4 regions of the Citricoccus muralis genome follow, and region 4 is predicted to be linked to each of the others. Evidence: riboswitches for the same ligand, from Rfam matches in the RefSeq annotation. Region 4 holds a riboswitch; each other region holds the start of a gene.
What was found. Region 4 has a riboswitch for thiamine pyrophosphate ahead of P8192_RS02080 (YkoF family thiamine/hydroxymethylpyrimidine-binding protein). Riboswitches for the same ligand answer to the same signal wherever they lie in the genome.
Positions count from the first base shown of each region.

Region 1: it holds a riboswitch for thiamine pyrophosphate, as region 4 does, so the genes downstream of both, P8192_RS12630 (thiamine ABC transporter substrate-binding protein) here and P8192_RS02080 (YkoF family thiamine/hydroxymethylpyrimidine-binding protein) in region 4, are expected to answer to the same signal.
Region 2: it holds a riboswitch for thiamine pyrophosphate, as region 4 does, so the genes downstream of both, P8192_RS14360 (NtaA/DmoA family FMN-dependent monooxygenase) here and P8192_RS02080 (YkoF family thiamine/hydroxymethylpyrimidine-binding protein) in region 4, are expected to answer to the same signal.
Region 3: it holds a riboswitch for thiamine pyrophosphate, as region 4 does, so the genes downstream of both, P8192_RS14345 (3-oxoacyl-ACP reductase) here and P8192_RS02080 (YkoF family thiamine/hydroxymethylpyrimidine-binding protein) in region 4, are expected to answer to the same signal.

Region 1 covers NZ_CP121252.1:2,743,426-2,750,719, reverse strand. Annotated here, with positions in the region: gene P8192_RS12635 (ABC transporter permease) at 1-187, opposite strand, end outside; gene P8192_RS12630 (thiamine ABC transporter substrate-binding protein) at 256-1,356, opposite strand; TPP riboswitch at 1,421-1,531, opposite strand; gene P8192_RS12625 (hypothetical protein) at 1,652-1,924, shown strand; gene P8192_RS12620 (cation:proton antiporter) at 1,921-2,199, shown strand; gene P8192_RS12615 (DUF4040 domain-containing protein) at 2,196-3,188, shown strand; gene P8192_RS12610 (NADH-quinone oxidoreductase subunit K) at 3,185-3,523, shown strand; gene P8192_RS12605 (complex I subunit 5 family protein) at 3,520-4,989, shown strand; gene P8192_RS12600 (proton-conducting transporter membrane subunit) at 4,986-6,500, shown strand; gene P8192_RS12595 (proton-conducting transporter membrane subunit) at 6,497-7,294, shown strand, end outside.
Region 2 covers NZ_CP121252.1:3,111,566-3,118,859, forward strand. Annotated here, with positions in the region: gene P8192_RS14355 (DedA family protein) at 1-132, opposite strand, end outside; gene P8192_RS14360 (NtaA/DmoA family FMN-dependent monooxygenase) at 201-1,499, opposite strand; TPP riboswitch at 1,492-1,599, opposite strand; gene P8192_RS14365 (winged helix-turn-helix transcriptional regulator) at 1,639-2,049, opposite strand; gene P8192_RS14370 (SDR family oxidoreductase) at 2,163-3,011, shown strand; gene P8192_RS14375 (CCA tRNA nucleotidyltransferase) at 3,528-5,027, opposite strand; partial or broken gene P8192_RS14380 (NUDIX domain-containing protein) at 5,278-5,712, shown strand; gene murJ (murein biosynthesis integral membrane protein MurJ) at 6,135-7,294, shown strand, end outside.
Region 3 covers NZ_CP121252.1:3,103,590-3,110,883, reverse strand. Annotated here, with positions in the region: gene P8192_RS14350 (formate--tetrahydrofolate ligase) at 1-1,454, shown strand, start outside; TPP riboswitch at 1,541-1,649, shown strand; gene P8192_RS14345 (3-oxoacyl-ACP reductase) at 1,701-2,531, shown strand; gene thiM (hydroxyethylthiazole kinase) at 2,531-3,340, shown strand; gene thiE (thiamine phosphate synthase) at 3,337-4,071, shown strand; gene thiD (bifunctional hydroxymethylpyrimidine kinase/phosphomethylpyrimidine kinase) at 4,050-4,937, shown strand; gene P8192_RS14325 (inositol-3-phosphate synthase) at 4,912-5,997, opposite strand; gene P8192_RS14320 (glycosyltransferase family 87 protein) at 6,158-7,294, shown strand, end outside.
Region 4 covers NZ_CP121252.1:455,170-462,463, reverse strand. Annotated here, with positions in the region: gene P8192_RS02090 (ABC transporter ATP-binding protein) at 1-369, opposite strand, end outside; gene P8192_RS02085 (ECF transporter S component) at 375-962, opposite strand; gene P8192_RS02080 (YkoF family thiamine/hydroxymethylpyrimidine-binding protein) at 1,001-1,654, opposite strand; TPP riboswitch at 1,688-1,798, opposite strand; gene P8192_RS02075 (HepT-like ribonuclease domain-containing protein) at 1,879-2,223, opposite strand; gene P8192_RS02070 (hypothetical protein) at 2,297-2,452, opposite strand; gene dld (D-lactate dehydrogenase) at 2,614-4,326, shown strand; gene P8192_RS02060 (bile acid:sodium symporter family protein) at 4,453-5,478, shown strand; gene P8192_RS02055 (hypothetical protein) at 5,475-6,155, opposite strand; gene P8192_RS02050 (SLC13 family permease) at 6,318-7,294, opposite strand, start outside.

The sequences.
Region 1 (7,294 bases), 840 kb from region 4:
TGTAGGCGCCGGGGATGCCCAGCAGCACCGCCCCCGCCGTCCCAGCAACCGCCATGAACAGGGTGTGCCCGATGATCCGCCAACTGCGCGCACTGCCCAGCACTTCGGCGAACCCGGTGAGGTCGACCCCGTGCTCGCCGAGAAACCCGCGGGTCAGCATGGCTCCGACGGGCCAGGCGAAGAACACGGCAAGGAACGCCAGCGGGAGTGTTCCCGCCAGCGTCCATGCGAGGGGCCGGCCGATGCGGTGCAGGGTCAGGACTCGTAGAGCTCGGTCCAGGTGGTGAGCCAGTCAGCGCGCTGCTCGGCCACCTCGGCGGTGTCCGGCCGGATCGGGTCCTCGGCGAGCTGGGCGTTCTCGGTCCACTCGGTGGGAAGTTCAACACTGTCGTCCACCGGGTACATGTACATCGCCTCCGGCAGCGAGGCCTGGAAGTCCTCGGAGAGCAGGAAGTCAATGAACGCCTGGGCGCCTTCCGGATTCTGCGCGCCCTCGACGACCCCGGCGTATTCGACCTGCGGGGAGCAGGAATCCTCGATGATGCTGGTGGTGGGCTCATAAGCGGGCGACGACGAGTAGCTCAGCACCAGCGGGGAGGGGCCCTCGCCGTCGGATCCGGAGAACTCCACGTAGTAGGCGTCCGACCAGCCGGAGGCCACGGTCGCGCCGCCGTCGAGCAGGTCACTCCAGTAGTTCTCCCATTCGCCGTCGGGGTAGGCAGTGGCGGTGGCCGCAAGGAATGCGAGCCCGGGGGAGGAAGTGTTCGGGTCGATCACGGTGAGCAGCTCGGCATACTCCGGATCACGCAGCTGCTCCAGCGAGGTGGGAGCGGCCAGCTCGTCGGTGTTGCTGGCATCGTCTGCGAACCAGGCGTCGTCCACGTTGATGCACACCTGGCCCTGATCGATCGGGGTGAAGTAGCCAACCGCGTCGCCGTCGGCCAGCAGCTCCTGTGCGGAATCGGGCAGTGCCTCCGACGAATATTCAGCCATGACCCCCTCGTCCACCAACGGGGCGGTGGAGTAGTCCTCGATGCCGTACACCCCGTCCACGGTGGGGGAGTCCTTCTGCAGGATCAACTGGTTCACCAGGGCGCCGGAGTCCCCGGGCGCGGTAGTGACCAGCTCGTAGCCGGACTGCTCTTCGAACTCGGCGATCTGCTCTTCGGAGATCGCGAACGAGTCGTGGGTCATGATGGTCACGGTGCCGCCGGATTCCCCAGCCTCATCGGAGCCGTTGGAGTCACCGGATCCTCCGGTCAGCGAGCAGCCGGCCAGCGCCAGAGTACTGACGACGGCGAGGCCGGACACGGTGAGGGCGGTACGCGCTCGGCGCGTAGAGGTCGGGTTGAGCATGGATCCTCCATCGGTGTAGTGGAGGGGCCGCACGGAGCCCACCGCGTGCGGCAGAATCCGTGCGGGGAGAGAATTCTCGACTTCCTTCGCCGGTGCTAACCGGAAGCAGGTTCGAGGGTCTGCGCTTGCGTCGCGCACTCTCAGCACCAGCGTGGGTGCTCCCCTGTCGAATGTCCCTCCAGCATAGCGCCCTCGACGCGTGGTCAGGTACCGGCGGTCTCACGTAGGCTGGAGAATTGCTGAAACTGCGCAAACCGCCAGGTGCCGTGTTCACCTGCGTCCTCACAGGAGAGCCATGATTGTCGAGATGACCCTCACCGGGCTCCTCATTCTGCTCACGGTCAACGTGCTGATCAGTTTGGTGCGTGTGGTCCGCGGACCCACCGGGCGCGATCGCCTCACCGGTGTGCTCTTCGCCGGCACGACCGGAGCAGGGGTCATGCTGGTCGGCTCGGTGCTGACAGACCAGCCGGCGCTGCGCGACATCGCTCTGGGCCTGGTAGCCCTGGCCGCCGTGGTCGTTGTGGTGCGCTTGGCCGCCGAAAAACAGCGACGGTCCGTTTCATGAGTGTGCTCGCCGATGCGGTAACCGTGCTGTCTGCTCTGGGCGCGGCCGTATTTTTCACTGCAGGAACCGTGGGTCTGCTGCGATTCCCGGACCTGCGATCCCGCCTGCACGCGCTCACCAAGGCCGACTCCTTGGGGTTGGGGTTCGCAGCCCTGGCCGTGATGGTTCAAATGGATACGGTGGCGTCGGCGCTGAAGGTCTTGCTGGTCTGGTTGCTCGCGTTGGCCACCGCCGCCACTGCGGCCACCCTGCTCTCACGGGACGACGACGCGTGATTCCGCCCAGTGACGTGAACGCCGTGCACGTGGTGTTGGCCGCCGTCGTGCTCGTTGCGGCCGTGCTCGCCCTCTACGCTCCGCGACGGATGACCGCCGTGGTGCTGTTTCTGGTTTTCGGCGTACTGCTGAGCGGCTACTGGGCGATGATCGGGGTTCCCGATGTGGCCCTGGCGGAGGCGGTGATCGGCACCGGAGTGACGGGGGCACTCTTCGGCTGGGTGGCCACCCTGCTGCCCGAGACCCCTGGGCGACGCTGGGTGAACGGTCGGGGTCTGCTCGGCCTGACGCTCGGGACAGGCCTGGGAGCCGGGCTCGGGGTTGCGCTGGCGCGCATCGTGCCGGCGTCTGAGACAGCATCGCCTGCCGCGGAACCGGGGCTCGGTGCCGAGGTGGAGCGGGCGCTGCCGGCCACCGGGGTGGAGCACGGCATCACCGGGGTGCTGCTGAACCTCCGCTCCTTCGACACCCTGATGGAGATGGTGGTGCTGTTGGTCGCCGTGGTGGTGGCACTGGCCTTCGTCCGCTCGTCCGGGACCGCCTCGAACCCTCAGCCCGTCACCTCGGACAGTGGTGATGCTGGAGCCTCTCAACCTGACGACGACGCCGCACCACTGCTCTGGCTCTTCGTGCGCCTGGTCGCCCCGGTGGCGCTGTTGCTGGCGGCCTGGGTGCTGTTCGCCGGCTCCTCCCAGCCCGGCGGCGCGTTCCAAGCCGGCGCCGCTGGAGCAGCCGTGCTGATCCTGATGCACGCTTCGCGTACCCGCGCCATCGCCCCCGGAACCGGGCTGACGGCGCTGCTGGTGGTCGGAGTGCTCGGCTTCGTGGCCGTGGCCGTGGGCGGGCTGGTGGTCGGCGAGTCGTGGCTGATGCTGCGCGGTGAGGGTGCCGGTGTGGTCACCGTGGTGCTCGAGACGCTGCTCGCGGTGAGCATCGGCGCCAGCCTCGCCGTGGTATTCCTGGCCTCGGCCCGAGGACGCCGATCATGAGTGAGCTGACCTTGTGGCTGGGAGCTCTGCTGACGGGGATCGCCGTGATCCGTCTGCTCACCGTGGAGGAGCCGCTGTCTCGGCTGATCGCACTGAACATCACCGGCGGAGGCACTCTGATGATCCTGGTCGGGCTCGCCGTGCGCAGCGAGGCCCCGGACCCGGTACCCCAGGCGCTGGCCCTGACCGGGATCGTGATCACCGTGGCGTTCACTGGAGTGGGTCTCGTGCTGCTGCGCGCAGTGCACGAGGAGGAACTGACCGACCTCGACGATGCCGAGGAGACTGAGGACACTGAGGGCGCTGCGGATACCGGAGAGCAGGAGAGCCGATGACTGATATCCCGGGTGCTTCCGCACTGTTGCCGGCGGTGGTGCTGCTGCCGGTGCTCGGCGCTGTGGTGTGCGTGTGCCTGTCACGTCACCGCCAGGTGCTGCCCGGCGTCATCACTGCCGCGCTGAGCGTGCTGATCTCGCTCGCGCTCGCGGTCACCGTGGCCTCGTCGGGTCCGCTGGAGCATCAGATGGCTGGCTGGGCGCCGCCGTTGGGCATCGTCCTGCGCGCCGACGGCATGGCAGTGGCGTTCATCGCGCTCGCCGGCGTCGTCGGTCTGGCTACGCTGCTGGTGGCCAGCACCGACGAGCGGACCACCGGGGACCGCAATGGATTCTGGCCGCTGTCGCTGCTGTGCTGGTCCGGGCTGAACGCGGTGTTCCTCGCCCAGGATCTGTTCAACGCCTACGTCGCCCTGGAGGTGCTCAGCCTCGCCGCCGTCGGGCTGGTGGCCCTCGGCAGCGGGGGCGCGCTGCGTGCTGCGCTGCGCTATCTGGTGGTCGCGGTGATCGGTTCCATGCTGCTGCTGGTGGCGATCGCGGTGATCTACGCCCAGACCGGCACTCTGGACATGACCCTAGCCGGGCAGCGTCTCGATGCGCCGACCGCCCGGCTGGCCCTGGTGTTGGCGGTGGTCGGAATGGGGCTCAAAGCCGCAGTGGTGCCGATGCACGCCTGGCTCCCTCCGGCCCACGCCGGTGCTCCGGCCGCGGTCAGCCCGTTAATGTCGGCGCTGGTGGTCAAGGGTGCTTTCTACCTGTTGTTGCGACTGTGGCTGGAGGTTGTCCCCGCCGATCCCGTTATCGGGCTGGCGCTCGGGATTCTGGGGGCAATCTCGGTGGTGTGGGGCAGCCTGATGGCGCTGACCGAGAAGCATCTCAAGCGCATTGCCGCCTACTCGACCATCTCGCAGATGGGCTACCTCTTCCTCGCCTTCCCGCTGCTGCAGTCCGCCGAGCCCGACGAGCAGGTCAGGGCCATGCTCGCCGCCGTGATCACCATGGCCCTGGCCCACGGCTTAGCCAAAGCCGCGCTGTTTTTGGTGGCCGGCGCCCTGATGCTCGGCACCGGCACCGACCACGTGGACGGGTTCGTCGGAGCTGCACGTACCCAGGGTGTGCTGGTCGCGGGGATGATCATGGCTGCGGTGAGCCTCATCGGGCTGCCTGTTTCCTTGGGCTTCACCGCGAAGTGGGGATACCTGACCACCGCCATGGACCAGGGCGTCTGGTGGATCGTGGCGGTGCTGCTGCTTGGCACCCTGCTGGCGGCTGGGTACCTGCTGCGCCCGATCGCCGCACTGCTGCGCTCCGCCGACATCTATGACGAATCGTTGCGCGTGGAACCCAGTTCCCGGCCAGCCCTGCAGCGCTGGGTGCCGTTCTCGCTCGGGGCAGCCGCGATCGCCACCGGCTTCCTCGGCGCGCCGATGGCTCAGCTCGCCGTGGCGGGGGTGGGCGCCGGATGACCACGCTGTTGACGCTCGTCCCGCTGGTGCTATTGATCCTCTCCGCGGTGCCCGCCCTGATCATCTTCATGATGCCGGAGCACGCCTCCCGGGCCCGGATTACCCTCAACGTGAGCGCCGCCGCCGTGAAGCTGGTGCTGATGGCGGCCCTGGTGCCGTTCATCATGGACGCCGACATCGCCCCGGAGGTCCGTTTCGAGTTCGTGCCCGGGATCGATCTGGTGTTGCGCGTCGACTCGCTCTCGCTATTGTTCACGCTGCTCTCGGCCCTGCTCTGGCTGGTCACCACCATCTACGCGGTCTCCTACCTGCACGGCCAGCCCAACCGGCGCCGGTTCTTCGGGTTCTTCGCCCTCTGCGTGACCGCCACGGTGGGGATCGGCTTTGCCGGGAATCTGCTCACGTTTCTGCTCTTCTACGAGATGCTCACCCTCGTGACCTATCCGCTCGTGGCCCACTACGGCACTCGCGCGGCGCTGAAAGCAGCCCGAGGGTACCTGTTCTACGCACTCAGCGGGGGACTGGTGATGCTCGTCGGGGTGGTGTGGCTGACCATGCTCATCGGTCCGGTCGAGTTCAGCGTGGGCGGGGCCCAGGCCGTCGCCGAACTGGCTGCCGAGCGACCTGGCACCGCAGCCGCCATCTTCGGTCTGCTGGTCGCCGGGCTCGGTGTGAAGGCCGCCCTGTTTCCCCTGCACGGCTGGCTCCCGCGCGCCATGGTGGCCCCAGCCCCGGTCAGCGCCCTGTTACACGCCGTGGCCGTGGTCAAGGCCGGCGCATTCGGACTCATCCGGGTGATCGATGATCTCTACGGGGTGGAAGTCGCCTCGGAGCTGGGCGTGCTGACCCCGTTGCTGATCGTCGCGGCAGTGACTGTCCTGTACGGTTCCGTACGCGCGCTGCTTCAGGATGATCTGAAGAAGCGACTGGCCTATTCGACCGTAAGCCAGGTGAGTTACATCGCCCTGGGGCTGACCTTGCTGAGCGTGACCGCCACCACAGGCGGACTAGTGCACTTGATCCACCAGGGCCTGTCGAAGATCACCTTGTTCTTCTGCGCCGGCCTGATCGCGGAGGTCTGGGGGATCAAGAAGGTCAGCCAGCTCGACGGCCTGGGGCGGCGGATGCCGCTCACCGCGGCGGCGTTCACCGTGGGCGCGCTGAGCATGATCGGGGTGCCCCCGACGGCCGGATTCATCACCAAATGGCATCTCGGGGTGGGCGCGGTCGAGGCGGAATCCTCCTGGGTGGTCGCGGTGCTGATCACCAGCGCGCTGCTCAACGCCGCCTACTTCTTGCCGCCGGTAGTGCGAATGTGGTTCCGTGAGCCGACCCCGGTCCCGGATGGTCCCGTTCAGGAACGCCGACATCCGGTACTGGAAGCCCCGCCTTGGCTGCTCACCCCCGCACTGGCCACGGCTGGATTTGTGCTCTTGGTGGGTCTGTTCGCCGGCGTCCCGTACTCGCCCCTGGAGGTCGCCGAGTATCTGGCAGACAGGGTGTATCAATGATGCTGACTTTGTGGATCGTCTCCGTGCTCGCCCCGCTGCTCGTCGCCGCGGTGCTCGCCGGCACGCACCGGGCGCGCACTCCGCGCATCCGGGTGATTGCCCAGCGGCACCTGAGCCTGGCGCCACTCAGCCTATTGCCGGCCGCGCTGCTGACCCTCCTCGCGCCCGCGGAACCGCTGCACGCCAACTGGCTGATGATGGGCATCACCGTGGGGTTCGATGTGGTCTCGCGGGCGCTCACTATGGTGGCGGTGCTGCTCTACGCCGCCGCGATCTGGGCGGTCACCTGGCGCTACGACCATCGCGCCCCGGAGCTGGTGGCTTACTTGCTCGTCTGCTTCGTGGGCAACGCCGGGGTGTATCTGGCCCAGGATGTGGTGATGCTCTACGCCAGTTTCTCGCTGATGAGCCTGGCGGCAGTGGGCCTGGTGGTACACGAGCGGACCGCGGAGGCGTTTCGCGCGACCCGGATCTATCTGGTGCTCGCGGTGATCAGCGAGATGGCGGTCCTCGCCGGGGTCGTCTTCACCGCCCAGGCCGGTGGCTATCTCGTTGTTGACGCCCCGGCGGCCGTGGCAGAGTCTCCGCACCGGGCCGTGATCGTGGTGCTGCTCATCCTGGGCTTCGGCATCAAGGCCGGACTCGTCGGGCTGCACATGTGGCTGCCGCTGGCTCATCCGGCGGCACCCCCGCCGGCCAGTGCCGTGCTCTCCGGCGCTATGGTCAAAGCCGGGCTGGTCGGCATGCTGCGGCTGCTGCCCCTAGGGGAGGCTGCGATGCCCGCTGTGGGCGCA
Region 2 (7,294 bases), 470 kb from region 4:
GCGCTCAAACCGCGCGGCACCGCGGCGCACCAGCCGGCCCACCACGTAGGTCGCCCCGGCCCGGGCGAAAACAATGCAGAACAGCGCCAGCCATACCCAGACCAGCGGCATGTTCCAATTCAAGGGGTTCACCTCTCCAGGGTATCCGGCGACAGTCCTATGTGCCGAAATGAGCCGAGCCTGCCCTCACTCGGCCCGCCTCACTCCCGACTCCACCGCTCACGCAACGTGGTCTCCCGGTATTCGCGCCGGAACCGACCCCGGCGCTGAAGTTCCGGCACCAGCTGCTCCACCACGTCCTCCAGCGACCCCGGCAGGGTAGGCGGCATCAGGTTGAACCCATCCGCCGCCCCGGAATCCACCCAGTTCAGCATCGTTTCAGCCACCTGCTCCGGGGTGCCTATCAGCGTGGCGTGCCCACCCCCGGCCGCCAGCAACCCCAACAGTTCGCGGACCGTGGGCTTCCGGGTCTCGATCATCCGCAGCACCGTGGCATAGCGCCCCACCGGCCCCGTGAATTCCTCCACGGGCGGCAGCTCCGGCACGGGCGCATCCAGCTCCCAGTCGGAGGCATCCTGACCCACAAAGAACGACAGCTGACGCAACGATTCCGCCACCGGCAGCAGCGCATCCAGTTCGGCCCGCCGCGCCCTGGCCTCCCGTTCGGTGGAGGCTACCTCGGTCACCAGGCCCGGCATCACGACGACGTCGTCCGGGTTCCGGCCTGCCGCGGCCACACGACGTCGCAGATCCGCCCGATACCGTCGGCCCGCCTGCGCATCCCACGCCACCGCGTAGATCCCCTCCGCGTAGCGTGCCGCCAGCGCGCGCCCCGGCTCCGAGGCCCCGGCCTGCAGCACCACCGGCCGCCCCTGCGGTGAACGCGGCACCGTCAGCGGCCCGGCCACCTCGAAGTAGCGTCCCCGGTGGTCCACCGGGTGAATTCGCGCGGCATCCAGGTAGGCTCCGTCCCGGTCCGCCCGCACCGCGCCGTCCTCCCAGGAGTCCCACAATCCCTGCATGGCCACGATAAACTCCTCGGCCCGGGCGTACCGCTGTTCGCGCCCCGGCAGGCGGTCCATCCCGTGATTCCGGGCTTCGGCGTCCGTCATCGACGTCACCACATTCACCCCCGCGCGCCCACCCGAGAGGTGGTCGAGGCTAGCGAGCATCCGCGCTGCCGGGAACGGCGTCCAGAAGGTGGAGGAGATCGTTGCCACCAGCCCGATCCGCTCCGTCGCCCGGGCCACCGCCGCCAGCGTGGTCAGCGGATCGAAGTACCGCACCGGCGCACTGCCCGGCCCCAGCGCCTGCCCGTCGGCCAGAAAGAACGCGTCGAGGCAGCCGCGCTCGGCCAGCTGGGCCAGTTGCTCCCAATACTCGATGGCCCCGATCCGCTCGACAGCAGAATCGGGAGCACGCCAGGCCGCCGCATGATGCCCGCATGCGGTAGCAAACAGGTTGAGGTGGATCTCGGAACGGGTGTGGACATGCGTCATTAATCGACAATCCCTTCGCCAGCATGATCTGGATCAGGTTCAACGGGTCTGTTCTCAGCCGCCGACTCGTTACGAACCAGGGGCACCCCGTGTCACGTTGTATAGGTGTTGACGACTTTACGTCAGCTCCGCCGCCGCGTCACCTCTGCGGGGCAGTAGCGTCATACTCCTGCTGCGCGGCGATCACCTGGGGCAATTCGGCCTCGACGACGGCGGTGAGCTCCGCCAGCGGCACCGCAACTTTCACGCCCAGCGGCGTCAGACCGTAGTCCACGTTCGGGGGAATGGTGCTGTGCACGGTGCGGACCACCATCCCGTCGCGTTCCAACTGACCGAGGGTCTGAGAGAGCATTCGTTCGCTGACACCATCGATCCGGCGCCGAATCTCCCCGAACCGCATGGGTTCGCCGCTGAGCTTCAGCGCCACCATGATCAGCGATCCCCAGCGACCGGTGAGGTGCTGCAAGGCGGTGCGGGAAGTGCAGGCACTCGAGAAGACATCGGGCGCGAAGTCTTCCGCTTCTGCTTCGGCATCTGGATCGAACGTCATGCCTTCCAGTATACGCTTATGGTTAGTGCTGACTTTTCAGTTGCACTTACTTTAGGTAAGCGCTACAGTGATTCCATCGCCGCCAACAGGCACCGACCGAAAGAAGGAACATCATGCGCATTGCCGTCACCGGAGCCACCGGCCACCTGGGTGGTCTCATCATCGAATCACTGCTGCAGCGCGGTGTGGCCGCGAGCGACCTGGTCGCCGTCGTCCGCTCTGCTGAGAAAGCGCAGCCCCTCTCTGATCAGGGGATTGCTCTTGGCGTAGCTTCCTACGAAGACGAAGCAGCCCTCACCGCCGCCCTGTCCGGCGTGGATCGCCTCGTCTTGGTGTCAGGCAGCGAGGTGGGTCAGCGCGTAGCTCAGCACACCAACATCATCAACGCTGCGAAGGCTGCTCACGTTTCCTTCATTGCCTACACGAGCCTGCTCAACCTGGACACCTCGGAGCTCGGCCTGGCGCCGGAGCACGCCGCCACCGAACAGCTGCTGGCCGACAGCGGCATCGACCACACGCGGCTGCGCAACGGCTGGTACTGGGAGAACTACGCCTCCGCTCTGGCTTCGGGCGAGGCTACCGGTAAGTTCTTCGGCGCCGCCGGCTCGGCGAAGGTGTCCGGGGCCGCGCGCCGCGACTATGCCGAGGCGGCTGCCGTCGTCGTCACCGGTGAAAATCACGCCGGCAAGGTCTACGAGCTGGCCGGTGCGCCCGCGCTCACCTACCCGGAAATCGCCGCTGCTGTGGGCGAGGTTCTGGGCAAGGAAGTGACCTACGAAAACCAGACCGTGGCCGAGTACCAGGCCACCCTGGAAGGCTTCGGCCTGCCGTCCGAGGTCGCTGCCATGTTTGCGAGCATGGACCCGATCATCGAGCAGGGGGCGCTGTACTCCGAGAGCACGGATCTGCAGGACCTCATCGGTCGGCCCTCGACCTCTGCCGCCGAGGCGCTAAAGGCCTGAAGAACTGAGGCTTTGACCAGCTGAAGGCCTGATCTCGAGGGGTCGGCGGTGCGGTTATCCACAGATGACCGCAGCGCTGGCCCCTTTCTCTTTCTCCTCGGCCATGCTGGAACGCATGCCGTTGCCGCCCGAACCGCCGTCCGCCCTCGCATCGGTGCTGCATCATGCCCGGACGACTGGTACCCGCGGCCACCTGGGAAAAACTGCGCATCGCCGCGGTGTCCTTTTCGTTGAGTCGCAACAAGCCTGTGGTTTCCTGTGGACACACGGCCCTAGACCTGTATGGCATTCCCGTGATTCCGGCTCCCACTTCGCTTCCGGCCCGGGCTTCGTCAGTAGGGCGAGACCACAACGAATTCCCGATAGGTCGCGTCGATTTCTGGTGGGCAAAGGCAAGGATCGCGGGTGAGTGCGATGGACATGGTCGGACCTCAACGATCCAGCGAAATTTGCCCGGATTCTCGCTCACCATGGAGTGCCGCGGGCCACAAGACAACCTCAACAAGCCGGGACAGGTCAGTCATCCGAGTCGGACGACTTGGAAGCACTGGGATGCTCGGGCTGTTCGGCCCACCACCGCAGCACCTCGGCCTTCGCGGTCTCTTCATCATGCGGGCCATCGTCGAGCCGCCACTCCAACAGGTGCTTGTACGCTCGCCCGACCAAGGGTCCCGGCGAGATGCCGAGCAGCTCCATGACCTGCTTGCCGTCGAGGTCCGGCCGAATCGCATCCAACTCTTCGCGCTCGAGCAGCTCGGCAATCCGCTGTTCCAGGTCGTCGTAAGCATGGGCCAGTCGCTCCGCTTTACGCCGATTCCGGGTGGTCACGTCAGAGCGGGTCAGGGCGTGTAGCCGTTGCAGCTGGTCGCCAGCATCGGTCACGTAGCGACGCACCGCCGAATCCGACCAACCGGCGTCGCCATACCCGTAGAACCGCATGTGCAGTTCCACCAGGGTGGCCACCGCCTTGATGGTGTCGTTGTCGAACTTGAGCGCCCGCATGCGCTTCCGCACGAGCTTGGCTCCCACGACGTCGTGGTGCCGGAAACTCACCGCGCCCGAACGCTCGAAGCGTCGCGTCGCCGGCTTGCCCACGTCATGCATCAACGCTGCAAAACGCAACACGAAATCCGGGGCCTCCACATAGTCGGCCTCATGGTCCAACGCCTGCTCGAGCACCGTCAGTGAGTGGTTGTACACGTCTTTGTGTCGGTGGTGCTCGTCGGTTTCCAACTGCAGCGCCGGCACCTCGGGTAGCACCTGATCAGCCAGTCCAGTGCGCACCAGCAGGTCGATTCCCGCCCGCGGCTGATCCGCCAGGATCAACTTCACCAGCTCCTCGCGCACCCGCTCCGCCGAAATAATGTCGATCCGCTGAGCCATCGCGATCATCGCCTGAACCACCGTGTCGTTCACGGCGAATCCGAGCTGGGCAGCGAAGCGTGCCGCCCGCATCATCCGTAGCGGGTCATCGGAAAAGGAATCCTCCGGTGCCCCTGGCGTGCGCAACATCCCAGCGGCAAGGTCGCGCATCCCGCCGAACGGATCCACCAGCTCCAGGTCGGGCAACCGCAACGCCATCGCGTTCACGGTGAAGTCACGCCGGAACAGGTCATCGTTCAGTTCGGTACCGAAAGCCACCACGGGTTTCCGCGATTCGGGATCGTACTGCTCCGCACGATAGGTGGTGACCTCCAGCTGCCACTCGCCCTTCTTGAACCCGATGGTCCCAAACCGGGCCCCGATGTCCCACACCGCATCGGCCCATTCGGCCACCACGGTCTGGGTCTGCTCCGGTAGCGCATTAGTGGTGAAGTCTAAATCCACCACGCCCCGACCCAAGAAAAGATCGCGCACCGGCCCGCCCACCAGCGACAGCTCGTAGCCGGCTTCGGCAAAAAGCCCGCCCAGTTCTAGGGCAACGTCAGGTAGCACGGCATCATCAGGGAAACCGGTCGGCAGGCTCGCCGAGGGGGCGCGTTCGGGCGCGACGGAGTCAGCATGGGGTTCAGTCATGATGTGTTAAAGGGTGCCATACCCGAGACCCCTGACCGTGCGATGAGATGCGATCCGCGTCTGTCCCGATAGAGTGGAAGGTATGTCCCAGGACCGACACGACGATCGAGTGAGGCCGCTGACCCCGTCAGCGGCCCGCCGTTCTGCGCGTGATCGCGGTTCCCGGGGCACCGAGTCTGACTCGGGTTACCGCCCGCGTTACACCTCCGCATCATCACGCCGCATCAATGCGGTGGAATCCGGTGGATCCATGGCGCTACCCACCGTCGAGGAAGTCTCCGCCGGCGGCATGGTGGTCCGTGAGGTTGAAGGCCGACACCAGGTCGCCATCATCGCCCGCTACAACCGGGGCGGACGCCTCGAATGGGTGCTGCCCAAGGGTCACCCCGAAGGCGAAGAGGAACACCACGAAGCCGCCGTACGCGAAGTGGAAGAAGAGACCGGTATCGCCGGCACCGTGCTCACCACCCTGGGCAGCATCGACTACTGGTTCACCGTGCCCTCACACCGCGTCCACAAAACCGTCCATCACTATTTGCTGCGCGCCACCGGCGGCGAGCTCACCATCGAGAACGACCCCGACCAAGAAGCGGTCGACGTCGCCTGGGTGGAGCTAGACCGTCTGGCCTCCCGCCTGACTTTCCTCAACGAGCGCCGCATCGTGGAGGCCGCCCGCGAGCTGATGCACGAGTTTTTCAACACCCCCCGGCTGACCGTGCGCCGCGGCTACACGACCCGACGGATCACCGGCCTCGCCCAGCAGATCGCCCCCGGCGAGCGCCCGGTCCCCACCGTGTTGCGCACCGTGCGCCGCGTCCCCAAGCCCTCGGACCTCTCCGCCACCAGTTCCTCCACCACGAGCGCTAGCCCCGCAGCCGCGCCCGCCCCGAAACGCGCCCCCAGCCCAGCTGACCTCGCGCGCTTGGCACAGCGTGGCAAATCGCCCCGGCCCACCGAGTCCACCGAATCGGGCACCACGTCTGGTTCCCCGCAAGGACCCACGACGACGAACGGCGACGGCGCCCCGCAGCGCCCCGCCGCCGAACCCGCCCCCCGGCCCAAGCCGGGACCGCCCAAACCCGGACCTCATCTGGGGAGACGCACTCCGTGAGCACCACCCCACCCACCGGCGACGCCGCGGGCGCAACCCAGGGCGCCCACGACCCGCTCGACACCACCGGCGCCCCCGAAACTGACTCCCCGGAACCGCCCGAAGACGCCTCACGCAATCCGCAGGCCGCCGCCCGCGCCTCCGCCATCATGGCCGCCGGAACCCTCGTCTCCCGCGTGCTTGGCTTCATCCGCACCTCGCTGCTGGCCATCGCCATCGGCTCCACCGCTCTCGTTGCCGACGTCTTCGAATCCGCCAACACCATCCCGAACATCATCTACATGCTGCTCGCCGGCGGCGTATTCAACGTGGTGCTGGTCCCGCAGCTCATCAAGGCCGCTCGCGCCCCAGACCGCGGCGCCGACTACACGTCCCGGCTGATCACCCTCGCGATCATCATCATGGCGGCCTTCACCCTCGCCATCACGGCGTGCGCCTACCCGATCATGTCCGCGCTGACGCTGAACTGGTCCGAGCCGAAACTTGCCCTGGCCACCGCGTTCGCACTCTGGACCCTGCCCCAGATCTTCTTCTACGGCCTCTACGCCATCATCGGCCAGGTCCTCAACGCCCACGGCCGCTTCGGCGCCTACATGTGGGCCCCGGTCGCCAACAACGCGGTCGCCATCATCGTCATCGGCGTCTACCTGCTGATGTTCGGCCACTACACCGGGATCGACGACTCCCAACAGCTCGCAGAATGGACGACGACGCACACCCTGGTCCTCGCGGGCGGACACACCCTAGGCATCGTGGTTCAGGCGCTCGTGCTGTTCTGGCCCCTCAAACGACTCGGGCTCGGGCTGCGGCTGAAGTTCGGCTGGAAGGGCATGGGACTGCGTACCACCGGCCGCCTCGCCGCCTTCACCCTGATCACCATGGTCGTGGGCAACCTCGGCAACCTCATCGGCGCCCGCCTCGTCACCGGCGCCACCGAGGCCCGCTCCCTCGTCGGTGAATCGGCAGAGGCCAGCGCCGCCGTACCGGGCCTCTACGCCCTCAATGTCACCCAGCTCATTACGGTGTTGCCGCACTCGGTGTTCGTCCTCTCCATCGCCACCGTACTGTTCAACCAGCTGGCCCGCTCCATGCACGCCCAGCGCATCGAGGAGGCCCGCGAGACCACCGGCCGCGGGCTGCGTATCTTCGCGGTGCC
Region 3 (7,294 bases), 480 kb from region 4:
GGCTGCGCCGCACCGGCAGCAACGCCATGGTGGCGCTGCGCGAACCCTCGATGGGCCCGGTGTTCGGGATGAAGGGCGGGGCCACCGGTGGCGGGCGCGCGCAGGTGGCCCCGATGGATGCGATCAACCTGCACTTCACCGGGGACTTTCACGCCATCACCTCCGCCCACAACCTGCTGTGCGCGCTGATCGACAATCACCTCCACCACGGCAACGAGCTCGACCTGGATCCGCGCACCATCACCCTGCGCCGCGCCCTGGACGTGAACGACCGCTCCCTGCGCCAGGTGGTGAACGGGCTGGGCGGTCGGGCCTCGGGAGTGCCGCGCGAGACCGGTTTCGAAATCACGGTAGCCACCGAAACGATGGCGGCGTTTTGCCTCGCCGCCGACCTGGAGGACCTCACGGAGCGACTGGGTCGGATCATCATCGGGCGGACCCACGACGGCGAGGAGCGCACCGTGGCCGACCTGGGAGAGCAGGGCGCCCAGGGGGCTATGGCGGTGGTGCTGAAAGACGCGGTGCTGCCGAACCTGGTGCAGACCCTGGAGGCCACCCCGGCGGTGGTGCACGGCGGACCGTTTGCCAATATTGCGCATGGAGCGAATAGCATCATCGCGCTGAACACCGCCCGCCGGCTCGCCGACGTCGTCGTCACCGAAGCGGGGTTCGGGGCGGATCTGGGCGCGGAGAAGTTTATGCAGATCACCGGGCCGACCGCGGGCGCAATGCCCAACGCCGTCGTGGTGGTGGCCACCGTGCGCGCGCTGAAATTCAACGGGGGCATGGGATTGGCCACGCTGAACGATCCGGGCACGGCCGGCCTAGAGGAACACCTGGCCGCACTGGAGGCCGGAGTCGTCAATCTCGGCCGCCACGTGGAAAACATGCAACGCTTCGGGGCGCCGGTGGTGGTGGCCATCAACCGCTTCACCCAGGACGACGACGCCGAACTGGCTTGGCTACAGGACTGGTGCCGGGACCAGGGCGTGGCCTGTGCGGTAACCGAGGTGTGGGCACACGGCGGGGCGGGGGCCGAGGAGCTCGCCGGGCACGTGCGCGCCGCCCTGGAGCAAGGGCGCACCGCCGAGGGGCTGTTCACGCCCGAGACCGGGGCGCGGGAGAGGATCGAGCGCATCGTCACCGAGATCTACGGTGGGGCCGGCGTGGAATACTCTGCGCTCGCGGCGCGGCAGCTGGCTGACCTGGAAGCTGCGGGTGAGGACCGGGTGCCAGTGTGCATGGCGAAAACCCCGTACTCGTTCTCCGATGACCCTGCACGGATGGGGGCGCCCGAGGGCTTCACCGTGAGCATCCGGGAACTGCGACGGCGTCCGGGTGCGGGATTCCTGGTGGCGCTGACCGGGCAGATTCTCACCATGCCCGGGCTGCCGCGCCGTCCCGCCGCCGACGGGATGAGCGTCGTCGACGGTCAGATCTCGGGGCTGAGCTGACCCGCAGCTGCGGCTCGGTGTCTGCGCCGCAGCAGTAACCTGGCCGGCGCCCTTCCGCGCACTGGGCCTGGTGGCCTACAGTGGTGGGAAGTGACGCGGGGTGCCGCCGATCCTTGTGGGATCCGGGCGGCTGAGATAACACCCGTTGAACCTGATCCAGTTCGTACTGGCGAAGGGACGTCCACAGCGAGGTGTCGGTTTGCGCATCCCGGTGGTCTCTCTTGGCCACCGTCAGAAAGGCCCACCGTGACCTCAGCTACCGTCGCCTCTCCTCCCACCACCCCGGGCACTGCGTCCCGACCGGTTTCTGCCGCCCCTGACCTGAGTGACCGCATCGTCGTCGTCACCGGAGGCGCTCGCGGCCTGGGCCGCCACCTCACTGAGGCGTTTCTCGAAGCCGGAGCGCGGGTGGTGATCGGGTACCTTTCCAGCCGAGACGCCGCCGAGGAACTGGTGGCGCGGCACCCGGATCGAACGGTGGCCGTCCGGGCTGATGTGCGCCACCGTGACGAGGTGCAGGCCCTGGTGAGTGCCGGGCGTGAACGGTTCGGGGCGCCGGTGAACGTCGTCGTCAACAATGCCCTGGTGGACTTCTCCTTCAACGGGGACGCGCGGCCCAGCGTCGAGCAGATCACGGGCGCGGATTTTGCCCGCCAGTACGAGGGCGCGGTGGAGGGTGCACTGCACCTGATCCAAGCCGCGCTGCCGGACTTTGAGGAGGCCGGGGAGGCCCGGGTGATCAATGTGGGTACGAATCTGGTGCAGAATCCGGTGGTGCCATACCACGACTACACCGCGGCGAAGGCGGGATTGTTGGCGCTGACCAGGACGTTTGCCGCCGAGTTGGGTCCGCGCGGGGTGCGGGTGAACATGGTTTCCGGCGGACTGCTGCGCAGCACGGATGCGTCGTCGGCCACTCCGGACGAAGTGTTCGACGCGATTGCCGCCGCCACGCCGCTGCGCGAGGTCACCACCCCCGCCCAGTTCGCCGACGCGGTGCTGTTCTTCGCCAGTGAGGGATCCCGGGCGGTCACCGGGCAGAACCTGGTGGTTGACGGCGGGCTGGTGATGAACTGATGACGACGTTTCCCGAACTGCATCTGCTCCGCGAACGGGCGCCGCTGGTGCAGTGCCTGACCAATACGGTGGTCCAACAGATCACCGCCAACGTGCTGCTGGCCGTGGGTGCGGCCCCGGCGATGGTGGCGCACCCGGTAGAGGCCCCCGAATTCGCGCGGGTGGCCGACGGGGTGCTGGTCAACCTCGGCACCATCTCCGATGCGACAGCCGACGCGATGCGTGCCGCGGTGGCTGCCGCCGGCGAGACCGAGACTCCCTGGGTGTTGGACCCGGTGGCGGTGGGTGGACTCAGCGTGCGCACCCGGCTGGCTCACGAGCTGGTGGAGGGGCGGCCGAGCGCGATCCGCGGCAACGCCTCGGAGATCCTGGCGCTGGCCGGGGCCGGTTCCGGGGGCCGCGGGGTGGATGCCACCGACGCCGTCGAGACCGTGCTGGACTCCGCCCGGGCCCTGGCCGAGCGCACCGGGGCCGTGGTAGCGGTGTCCGGACCGAGTGACGCCATCGTCTCGCTGGGGCGGGTGAGCCAGGTGACCGGCGGGCACCCGGTGATGCAACAGGTGATCGGCACCGGATGTTCCTTGGGCGCGGTGACGGCGGCGGCCCTGGGGGCCGTGCGTTTCGGAGTGGAGGTTCACTCCGATCACGACGCCGTGCTGGCCGCCCATGCCCTGCTCTCCGCGGCGGGCACCCTGGCGGCCGAGACCACCGTGCGCCCCGGTAGCTTCAGCGTGGCCTGGATGGATGCCCTCCACGAGCTCACTCCGGAACGGGTCGGCGAGCTGGTCACGGTGGAGGAGCACGCATGAGCCCCCGCGAGCGGGCCGAGCGCGCCGCCGCCATTGACTGGTCGCTCTACCACGTCACCGACACCGGGTATTCCGGCGGCCCGGCCCGAGTGCCCGAGGTGGCGGCCGCGGCGGTGGCTGGGGGTGCGACCGTCATCCAGGTACGCGACAAAACCCTCGACGACGATGCTCTGATTCAGCTGGTGCGCGCCTGCCGGGCCCGCATCGTGGAGGAGGTGGGGGTGGCCCGTTTCGAACAGGTCCCCCTCTTCGTCAACGACCGGCTGGAGGTCGCCCGCGTCACCGGCTGCCACCTGCACGTGGGCCAGTCCGACGATTCTGTCGCCCGAGCCCGTGGCGTCCTCGGCGAGAAAGTGCTGATCGGGCTGTCCACTTCTTCGGCAGCTGAGGTGGACTCTGCTGCCCGGGCCGAGGGCGATGCCCGCCCGGATGTGATTGGCATTGGCCCCGTCTGGGTCACCGCCACTAAGCCCGACGCCGCCGAGCCTTTAGGGATCGATGGCCTGCGAGATCGGCTCCGGGTTCGCGACGCAGCCTGTTCCCAGCACCCCGAGGCGCCCGCACTGCCCGCGGTCGCCATCGGCGGCATTGACCGAGAGCGCGCCCGCTCGGTCGCGGCCACCGGAGTCGACGGGATCTGCGTGGTGTCCGCGATTGCTTCCGCGCCGAGCCCGCGCGTTGCCGCTGCTCGACTGCGCGAGGAGGTGGCATGCGCCCGCCCACAGCCTTGACCATTGCCGGCTCGGATTCCTCCGGGGGCGCGGGCATTCAAGCCGATCTGAAAACCTTCACGGCCCTGCGCGTGTACGGTGCCTCGGTGCTCACCGCGCTCACCGCGCAGAACACCCAGGGCGTGCAGCAGGTCATCCCGGTGGCCCCGGCCGACGTCGTCGCTCAACTCACCTCGGTGCTGGATGATGTGCCGATCGATGCCACGAAGATCGGCATGCTGGGCAGCCCGGAGGTGGTTGCCGCGGTGGCCGAACTGATAGCCCGTCGGCGTCAGGACCTGGGCACCCTGGTGGTTGACCCGGTGCTGGTGGCGACGTCTGGTGACGCGCTGACCTCGGACGATGCCGCCCATACCCTGCGCGAATTACTGCTGCCGCTGGCGGATGTGCTGACGCCGAATCTACCCGAAGCCGCCCGGTTGCTGGGCACCGAGCCCGCCGTGAACCGGGCACAGATGGTGGAACAGGGTCGGGCGCTGCACGAGCTGGGTGTGCCGGTGGTGGTGATGAAGGGCGGGCACCTTGCCGCGGCTCTTCACGACGACGCCGGCTCATCGGAGGTCACCGACGTGGTGGTGCACCGCGACGGCGTCACCGAACTGAGTAGCTCGCGAGTTACCACCCGCAACACGCACGGCACCGGCTGCACCCTGTCGTCAGCGATCGCCGCCCACGCCGGGCGCGCCTGCCATACCGGGGGCCGACTCGGGGTGCCGGAATGGGTGGACGCGGTGCGCGCCGGACGCGACTACCTGCACGAGGCGCTGGTGGCCGCCGCGGACTGGCAACTGTCGGTGGCTCCGGAGACCGGTCACGGCCCGGTGAACCACCTGCACGCGATCAGCGCTCGATCTCCCCGCGAATGAAGGCTTCCACCAGCTCGTGCGCTTCCTGGTCGTGGTGCTGCACGGGCGGGGACTTCATGAAGTAGGACGACGCCGAGAGGATCGGACCGCCGACGCCACGGTCGGCGGCGATCTTCGCGGCGCGCACGGCGTCGATAATCACGCCGGCCGAATTCGGGGAGTCCCACACCTCGAGCTTGTATTCCAGCGAGACGGGGGCGTCGCCGAAGTTGCGGCCCTCCAGGCGTACGAAGGCCCACTTGCGGTCGTCCAGCCAGGCTACGTAGTCGGACGGGCCGATGTGGACGTCGTCGTCGGCCAGTTCGGCGCGCACATTCGAGGTGACAGCCTGGGTCTTGGAGATCTTCTTGGACTCCAGGCGCTCGCGCTCGAGCATGTTCTTGAAGTCCATGTTGCCGCCTACGTTGAGCTGGTAGGTGCGGTCCACGGTCACGCCGCGGGACTCGAACAGCGCAGCCATGGTGCGGTGGGTAATGGTGGCGCCGATCTGGGACTTGATGTCGTCGCCCACGATCGGCACGCCAGCGTCGGTGAACTTCTGCGCCCACTCCGGGGTGCCGGCAATGAACACGGGCAGAGCGTTGACGAAGGCGACCTTCGCATCAATAGCAGCCTGTGCGTAGTGCTTGGCGGCCTGCTCCGAACCCACGGGCAGGTAGCAGACCAACACGTCCACCTGGCGCTCACGCAGCACCTCGGCGACGTCGACGGGCTCGGCGTCGGACTCCTCGATGGTCTCGCGGTAGTACTTGCCCAGGCCGTCCAGGGTCGGGCCGCGCTGCACACTCACGTCGGTCGCAGGCACGTCAGCGATCTTGATGGTGTTGTTCTCGGAGGCGCCCAGCGCGTCCGCGATGTCGAGTCCGACCTTCTTCGCGTCGACGTCGAACGCAGCCACGAACTCGAGATCCGAGACATGGTAGTCGCCGAACTGTACGTGCATCAGGCCGGGAACGCTCTCCTCGCTAGAGGTCTCGCGGTAGTACTCCACACCCTGGATGAGGGACGTGGCGCAGTTGCCCAGGCCTGCGATCGCAACGCGAATGGGGTTCTTCGACACCGGTACTCCTTTGGCGACGGCGACGTTGCCGTTGATTGATGTAGACGAAACGTGGAAACAAACCTTTCTTACTGTACGCCTTCTGGTGTAGTTAAGCGCGCGCCGCGTGAGTGATGACACGTTCAGGATGAGATCGACCGCCGGTGTCTAGACTGGCGGCATGCCCGAGTCACCTCCCCGGCGCCTGCCCGCGGTGTCACCCACCCAGGACGACCGTCTGCTTGCCGCGCTGCGCCGTGGCATCGGCGGACCCGTGGGTGCGCACACGGTTCCGGGCCGGAGCGCGGCCCGCTTTTTCACGCCTTTTCGGGTGCTGATTCTGCTGACCACCCTGGCCGCCGTCGTCGCCGTGTTGCAGAAATCGTTCTGCCGGATCAACGGCTGGGGCCAGCCCGATGTGTACTTCGCCGGCTGTTATTCCGACTGGACTGCCCTCTACGCCGGGCGCGGCCTGGCGGAGAATGCTTTGGCCCCTTTCGCTGACGGCTCCACCTTCGAATACCCCGTGCTGGCCGCGCTCGTGGCCTCCATGACGGCAATGATCGCCCAGACGCTGCCCAGTTTCGGGGCGTCCGCCTCGCTGATCTACTTCGATGTGAATTTCTTGTTCGTGTTCGCCTTGTGGGTGGTCACGGTGATAGTCACGGCCCGGTCCGCCGGGCGCCGGTATTGGGACGCGGCCATGGTAGCGGTGGCGCCCGGAATCATCCTGGCCGGCAGTATCAACTGGGACATGTGGGCGGTGGCCCTGATGATGCTCGGGATGTGGTTGTTTGGCGGAGGCAAGCCCGGCTGGGCCGGTGTGATGCTGGGTCTGGGTGCGGCGATGAAAGTCTTCCCGATGTTGCTGTTGGGGGCGCTGCTGATCTTGGCCGTGCGGAGTCTACGCTTCGCCCCGCTGGCCTGGACGGTGCTGGGCGCCGTCGTCGCGTGGCTGGTGGTGAATCTGCCGCTGATGATCGCCAACCCCGAGGCCTGGTCGCTGTTCTACACCTTCTCCTCCGAGCGCCCGCCGGGGTGGTCCTCTATCTGGCAGATCTACAACGAGGTGCTTCCCGATGGCAGCGCGCTAGCGGTGACGGGAGCGAGTCTGGGCACGTTGTCGGTGGTGTCTTTCGTGCTGTGCTGTGGCGGAATTTTCCTGCTCGGCGTGTTGGCTCCCCACCGGCCTCGTTTCGCTCAGTTGGCACTGCTGATCGTGGCCGCGTTCATCCTGTGCAACAAGGTCTATTCGCCTCAGTTCGTGTTGTGGCTGGTGCCGCTCGTGGCGTTGGCCCTGCCGAATTGGCGGGATTTC
Region 4 (7,294 bases):
CCACCCGATCTGTCCGGGCTTCATCCCGTGGTTCTCCAGGGTCAGGGCGATCTCGTCCTCCACCGTCGGCAGGCAGATGCTGGCGTGCGGGTCCTGTGGCACGGTGCCGATCATCCGCGTCAACTCGGCTACCGTGGAGCCCAACACCGGCGCCCCGTTCACCAGGCATTCCCCGCTCACGTCCAGGGGCACCGAGTGCGGCACCACCCCGCGGATCGCATCCAACAGGGTGGATTTCCCGGCTCCCGAGGCACCCAACAGCAGCACCCGCTCGCCCGGCGCCACACTGAGGTCGATGTCCTCCAGCAGCACCCGGCCGCTGCGCGGATCCACCGCCGTGAATCCGCGCAGCTCGACCAGATTCTCCATGGACGTCATCGCGCACGCCCGATGGCGTAGTTGTCCACGACGCCGGTCGCTTTCACCGCGCGCACCAGCACCCAGGCCAGAATCCCACCCAGAATAATTCCGGAGGCGCACTGGATCCCCAGACGCAGCAGCAGAATGTCCTGCCCGAACCAGCCCGAGCGCAGGGCCGAAAACCAGAACACGAAAAACGCACCGCAGAGCCCGCTGAACGCGTAGCGGCTGATCCCGAAACGCCGGTAGCCGCCGAGGGCAAACGGCAGCTCCGAACCCAGCCCCTGCAGCAGACCGGTAATGAAGAGCATCGGCCCCACCGGAGAACCCAGAAAAACGAACTCGATGGTGGCGGCCAGCACCTCCGCCAGAATCCCCGATCCGGCCTTGCGCGTGATCGCCACCGCCAACGGCGCCACCAGCAACCAGGTTCCGAGCATCACGTGTCCCGCCAGATCACCGGCGGGACCCATCAGCACAGCTAGTCCGTTCCAGGCCTGGACCAGCGCCCAGTAGATGAACCCGAACACGACGCCCAGCACCACCACCATCACCAGGTCTTTGAGCTGCCAGCGCCACGGGCTGTCATAGGGGTTGGTCACGCGTGCGCCTGCCCCAACAGATTTCTGCTGTGTTGAGCTCATCGGGCACCCGCCCATCCCGCACTCGGCGAATCCAGCGAAATGCTCACGTGGCTGACCACATGCGGCACCTGTTCACCCACCCGACCCCAGGCGTTGACCACCAGCGCCAGCACCTCGGCTAGGTCCCCGCGCAGCACGGTGGCGTAGTGTTCGCTCACGACGTCGATGCCGCTGGATTTTGCCGCCTCGATCGCAGCCATGATGGGCTCCATGTGCGGCAGACCGTCGTCGGCCAGGGGGTACAGCGACCAGGCTGCGACGGCGGGCAGTCCGGTGAGTTCCAGGTCGACGCGCGTCTCCGCCGGCATCTCTCCGGGCACCAGCTCACAAGCGGCCTCCCCCGGGCAGCCCCGAGAGAGCAGCAGGTGGCTGGTCAGATGCGCCCGCCCGGAAGCACGGGACGCCGCAGCGATCAGGGTGGTGGCGTACTCGGCGAGCTGCTGGGCTGCGGCTCCGGAGCGCACGCCCACGTAGGTAGAGACCTCCCCGGTCTCGATCACCAGGTTCTCGAGGATGCCGCGCTCCCGTGCCGCCGTCGTGGTCTCCTCCAGGGCGGCGAGGATCACGTCCACGAAGGCATCGGTGTGGGGGTGGATGCTGATGCGCATCCCGATCCCGATCTGCTCGGGGGTGAGTGTCTGGCCCGTCACGGTGGGCACCTTTCCGACCACCGGAACTCTGACATAGAGCTAACGGACCACTCCCTACGCCAGTACGAACTGGATCAGGTGGATTCGGGTCTGCGGCATCTCCGCACTCTCAGCACCAGTATCGGTGCACCCCGGGGTCTACGATCCTCTACCTTAGTGCCTGCACGACGGCGTTGACCAGTGCTTTCGCACCATGCACACACCAACCTGGTCATTCATCCAGGTCAGATTCCGTCGAAAGTTCGACCAGCTTCCTCGAAAAGTGGAGACCGCGACTTCTCCCACCGTGGAAGCGATTCAGCGAGCGTGCGCCACGTCAGTTCCCGAACAATGACGGAATAGTGATGAGCGATCTTCTCGCGATTCTTGGCCGCGTCACTCCAACGGACCCCAGGAGGTGCTGTAGCACCCAGCGCGACAAGCGTCGTAAAGGCCTCACCGATGTTCATCATGACTGACTCCCCCGCTTCTTGTGCGATTGGATCTTCGTCGTAAGCCGCCTTGCCGTGAACGACCATCGACGCCGATACAGACAAACATCGCTGAATATGCAGAAGCTCTTTGACCACTCTGACCTCCATCAAACCAAGACCTTGTCTCGAAGAATGTCCTGGTCGAGATGCAGGTCCAGTCCGCGGTAGCTCACGATGTCGGAGATGTCTGCGTCGACGGGCGGTTGAACCAGTAGATCAAGGTCTGACGCGGGCCGATCATCGCCGCGATGAGCTCGCTCAGGCGGGCCCCGTCGGTGCGTTCTCGGGCAATCTGGTAGCTGATGGCCGGCTGGCTGCGACGCAATCGCGCATGCTCTGCGTGCCGCAGTGCCTCGTCATACTCCAGCTACAGCGTCATAACACAATTTAATCACCCCGAAATCAGGGCGACCATGACCATCGACATCACCAGCGCCAACGGGGCACAATCGGTGGGAGACACACCCCCGAGGTCCCAGGAGTACCATGAGCCCGTCCCGTCCCGCACCAGCCCATCCAGCCGTCGCCTCCTTCAGGACGATCGTGGGCCGCGCGCACGTGCTCACCACCCCGCGCGCCACCGCCCCCTACGTGAAAGGCAACCGGTTCGGCTCCGGTCGGGTGCTCGCGGTGCTGCGCCCCGGCACCCTCACCGAGATGTGGCGCGCCCTGCAGGTGTGCGTCGAGCACGGCCTCGCCGTCATCCCTCAGGCCGCCAACACCGGACTCACCGGCGGCTCCGGTCCGGCAGACCAAGGCGACGATCGCGACGTCGTCGTCTTCTCCACCCTGCGCATCAACGGGATTCACCTCCTCCACGACGCGCGTGAGGCGGTGAGCCTGGCCGGGGCCACCTTGATGGATCTCGAGCAGACCCTGGCCCCGCACCATCGTGAGCCGCACTCCGTGATCGGCTCGACCTCCATCGGCGCATCGGTGGTGGGCGGCATCGCCAACAACTCCGGCGGTAGCCAGGTGCGCAAGGGGCCAGCGTTCACGGAACACGCCGTCTACGCCCGGGTGACCGAGGCGGGAGAGCTTGAGTTGGTCAATCACCTCGGCATCACTCTCAGCGAGGATCCCGAAGAGCTGCTGGACGCCCTGCAGCAGGGACGGTGGGATCCGGAGGACGTTTCCCCCGCTCCAGAGGACACCCGCGCCACCGGCTATGCCGATCACGTGCGGCAGATCGCGCCCAGCCCGGCCCGGTTCAATGCGGACCCCACGTTCCTCAAGGAGGCGTCGGGCAGCGCTGGGAAGATCATGATTTTCGCCGTGCGCACCCGCACCTTCCCGCGCGAGGAGAACACCGCCACTTTCTACATCGGAACCAACAGCCCTGCCGAGCTGGAACGACTGCGCCGCGAGATCCTGGCGTCCGAGAATCAGCTGCCAATCTCCGGGGAATACATGGGCCGCGGCGCCTTCGACCTGGCCGCGGAGTACGGCAAAGACACATTCATGGGACTGAAGCACGCCAGCAGCCGTCAGGTGCGGCGCCTGTTCGCGCTGAAGAGCTGGGCCAACGGCGTGTTCGCCAAGCTGCCGTTCTTCGGGCCCACCACCGCCGACACCATCGCCCAGAAGGCTTTCGCTCTGTTGCCTCAGCAGCTGCCCCAGCGACTGCTCGAGTATCGCGAACGCTTTGAGCACCACCTGGTGATGGTGGTCAGCGGTTCGGATCGCGAGGCGACGACCGAGCTCCTCAGCAGCTTCTTCCACGATGCCGAAAATCTGGGCGCATTCTTCGAGTGCACTCCCGATGAGGCCCAGTCAGCGATGTTGTTGCGTTTCGGTGCCGCCAGCGCCATGACCCGGTACTTCAATCTGAATCGCAAGCGCTCCTCCGACATGATCACCTTCGACGTCGCCCTGCGTCGCGACGACGAAGACTGGCTGGAGGTCCTGCCCGCCGAGATCGCCGACCAGCTGTCGGTGAGCTCCTATTACGGGCACTTCTTCTGCCACGTGCTACACCAGGATCACGTGGCGAAGAAGGGTGTGGACCCGGTGGCGTTGAAGAAGCAGATGACGGCGCTGCTCGAGGCCCGTGGGGCGGCGATCCCGGCCGAGCACAACTACGGGCGTCTCTACGAGTTGCCCTCGGAGCTGGAGGAGCATTTCCGCGCCCTCGACCCGACCAACACGTTCAATCCGGGCCTCGGCGGTACCTCGCCGCACCGCGACTGGGCCCGGTGAAATCGGTAGCCAGGTCCGGTGAAATCGGCAATGGACGGGGACATCACGTTACGTGGATCACCGGACCATGACGCGCTGATCTGAGAGTATGCACTCATCACACCTGCAGACGCTCAAGGAGAGACGATGACGCACCCGGTTCCACCCAGCACCGATACCGGCGCCCCGGCCCCACCGGCATCGCGCGACGGCGAAGACCGTTCCGCACGCATTGCGGTCACCCTGTTCCCGGCGATCATCATCGTCGCGTTCCTCATCGGTTTCCTCTTCCCGGCCCAGACCGCGCCGCTGGCCCAGTACACCTCGGTGGCACTGGGGATCATCATGTTCGCCATGGGGATCACCCTGACCCTGCCCGATTTCGCCCTGGTGGCCAAGCGACCGCTGCCCGTGCTGCTCGGCGTGGTGGCCCAGTACGTGATCATGCCCAGCATCGCGGTGGCCCTGGTCTTCGTGTTCCAGCTGCCGGCCGAGCTGGCCATCGGTGTCATTCTGGTGGGCTGCGCCCCGGGCGGCACGTCGTCGAACGTCATCACCTATCTCGCCAAGGGCGACGTGGCGCTGTCGGTGACCATGACCTCGGTCTCGACGCTGCTGGCCCCAATCTTCACCCCGCTGCTGACCCTGTGGCTGGCCGGAACGCTGCTGCCGGTGGACGCCGGGGCGATGGCGATGTCCATCGTGCAGATGGTGCTCATCCCGATCGTGGCGGGACTGCTGGTGCGCTGGCTGCTGCGCTCCTGGGTTGCCCGGGTGCTGCCAGCGCTACCGTGGGTGTCCGTGCTGGGCATTTCCTACGTGGTGGTGGCTGTCGTCTCCGGCTCGGCGGACAGCATCGTGGAAGCCGGGCTGCTGGTGCTGCTCGTCGTGGTGCTGCACAACGCTTTCGGCTACATGCTCGGCTACGTCGCGGCCCGGCTGTTCCGCTACCCGGAGCGGGTGGCACGCACGACGGCGGTGGAGGTCGGCATGCAGAACTCCGGTCTCGCCGCCACGCTGGCCGCCGCACACTTCAGCCCGGTGGCGGCCCTACCGGCCGCGGTGTTCAGCGTGTGGCACAACATCTCCGGCGGTTTATTGGCGCTGTTCTTCCGCGCCCGCTCCGCCCGCCAGGAAAAGGCGGCAGCGCAGCAGCCCACCGTGCAGAGCTAACGCGGGCTGTTCCGCAGTTCCGTGGTCACTTTCTGAATGCTCACGAACCATTTTTCAACGTCCGGATCGATTTCTCTGAGTACCGTTCGCATGTTCTCGAACTGTTTGCGAACATTGCCCTTGTTAAGAAGCGGTTCAAGATGCGCGACTCGGTTCCGGAGTCTATAGATACCGTCAATGGACTTCACGAGTTCAGCGGGGCTCCGCTCCAAGTACGGAAACGCGTCTTTGGTTGCTTCTTCCCAAAGCAGCTTGCGCCCGGCGTCTTTGTCAGGCAAGAGAAAGCGCCATGTTCCGAACGACAACTGCGCCAGTAAGTCAGCATGAGCTACAGGGCGCTTTTGCTGGCGAACAGCTTGTTCAGCGCGCCTCCGGGAAACATCAAGTTCTTTCGCGCGAACGAGTCTTGTCAATAGTGGGGCCGGGTCAAGAAGCCATTCGGAACGTAATGGTGATCCAGTTCGAGAATTGATTTGAGTGGCGTTCCAACGGCATAACTGCTCATCGATAGCGTTGCGGAGCACAACCTCCACAACGTGCAACGCCTGATACACCGCACCAGATAATTCAATGTTCCACTGGTAGAGGCGGATTGCGTTCTTACGGTGGCCCTTCTCAGCAGCCAGATAAGGCGTGAGTCGCATTGCGGTGAGGTGTGGTTCAAGAGTGTCGTACAACAGCCGTCTCCGCTCAATCGACCTGCTCGCAGATTCCGCGTATACTTGAGGGTGAAAGCAGGGGCAGGTCTCCCTGTTAGATTTTTACCAGAGGTCCGGCGGTTTTCACCGACCGGGCCTCTGGCATATCCACGACCCCTCGACGTCCCGACGAAGAATCAGCTAGCCCAGCACCAACGGCAATCCCCACAGGGCCAACAGGGTCACCAGCACGAACCCCACCGCGTTCATCCAGAGCCCGGTGCGCACCATGTCACGGATCTCCATCGACCCGGTCGCGAAGACGATCGCGTTCGGCGCCGAGGCCACCGGGAGCATGAACGCGCACTGGCAGGCCTGGGTGACCATGATCGCGAAGATCACCGGGTCGTGGCCCAATCCCGCCGCCACACCAGAGACCAGCGGCACGAAGGTGGCGATGGTGGCCATCGATGAGGTGAACTCGGTGAAGATCAGCACCAGAATCACCACGATCGGGGCCAGCACCCACACGGGCATCCCGCCGAGCACGCCGAGGGATTCCCCGATCCAATCGGCCAGCCCGGAGCCGGTGACCTGAGCCGAGAGCGCCAGACCGCCGCCGAAGAGGATCAGCACTCCCCAAGGGGTGCGCAGCCCGGTGTCCCAGTTCATCAGCATCACTCCGCGCCGGGGCGACGCGGGGATGAGGAACGTCGTCATCCCGCCCATCATCGCGATCACCGCGTCGGTGGCCCACGGCTCCTCGAACAGCACCGGCACCAGGATCCAGGCCAGAGCCGTCATCGCGAAGACCACGCTGATCCCCACCTCGCCGGCGCTCATCCGGCCCAGCTTCGCCAGCTCGCGGGCGAAGAGTTCGCGCCCGCCGGGCAGATCGTCCACCTCCGGCCGCCACAGCCACTTCGCGATGACCAGCCAGCCGAGGAACAGGAACACCACCAGCAGCGGCATCCCGAACAGCATCCACTGCAGGAAGGTGACCTCGTAGCCCAGCGTGTCGCGAATATACCCGACGACGAAGATGTTGCCCGGAGAAGCGATGATCGTGCCGAAGGCGCTGAAGGTGGCCGAATAGGCAATCGCCAGCATCAATCCGATGCCGAACCTGGAGTGCTTGCGCTGATCCGCCGCGGCGTTGTCGGCGGTGCCGTCGGTGT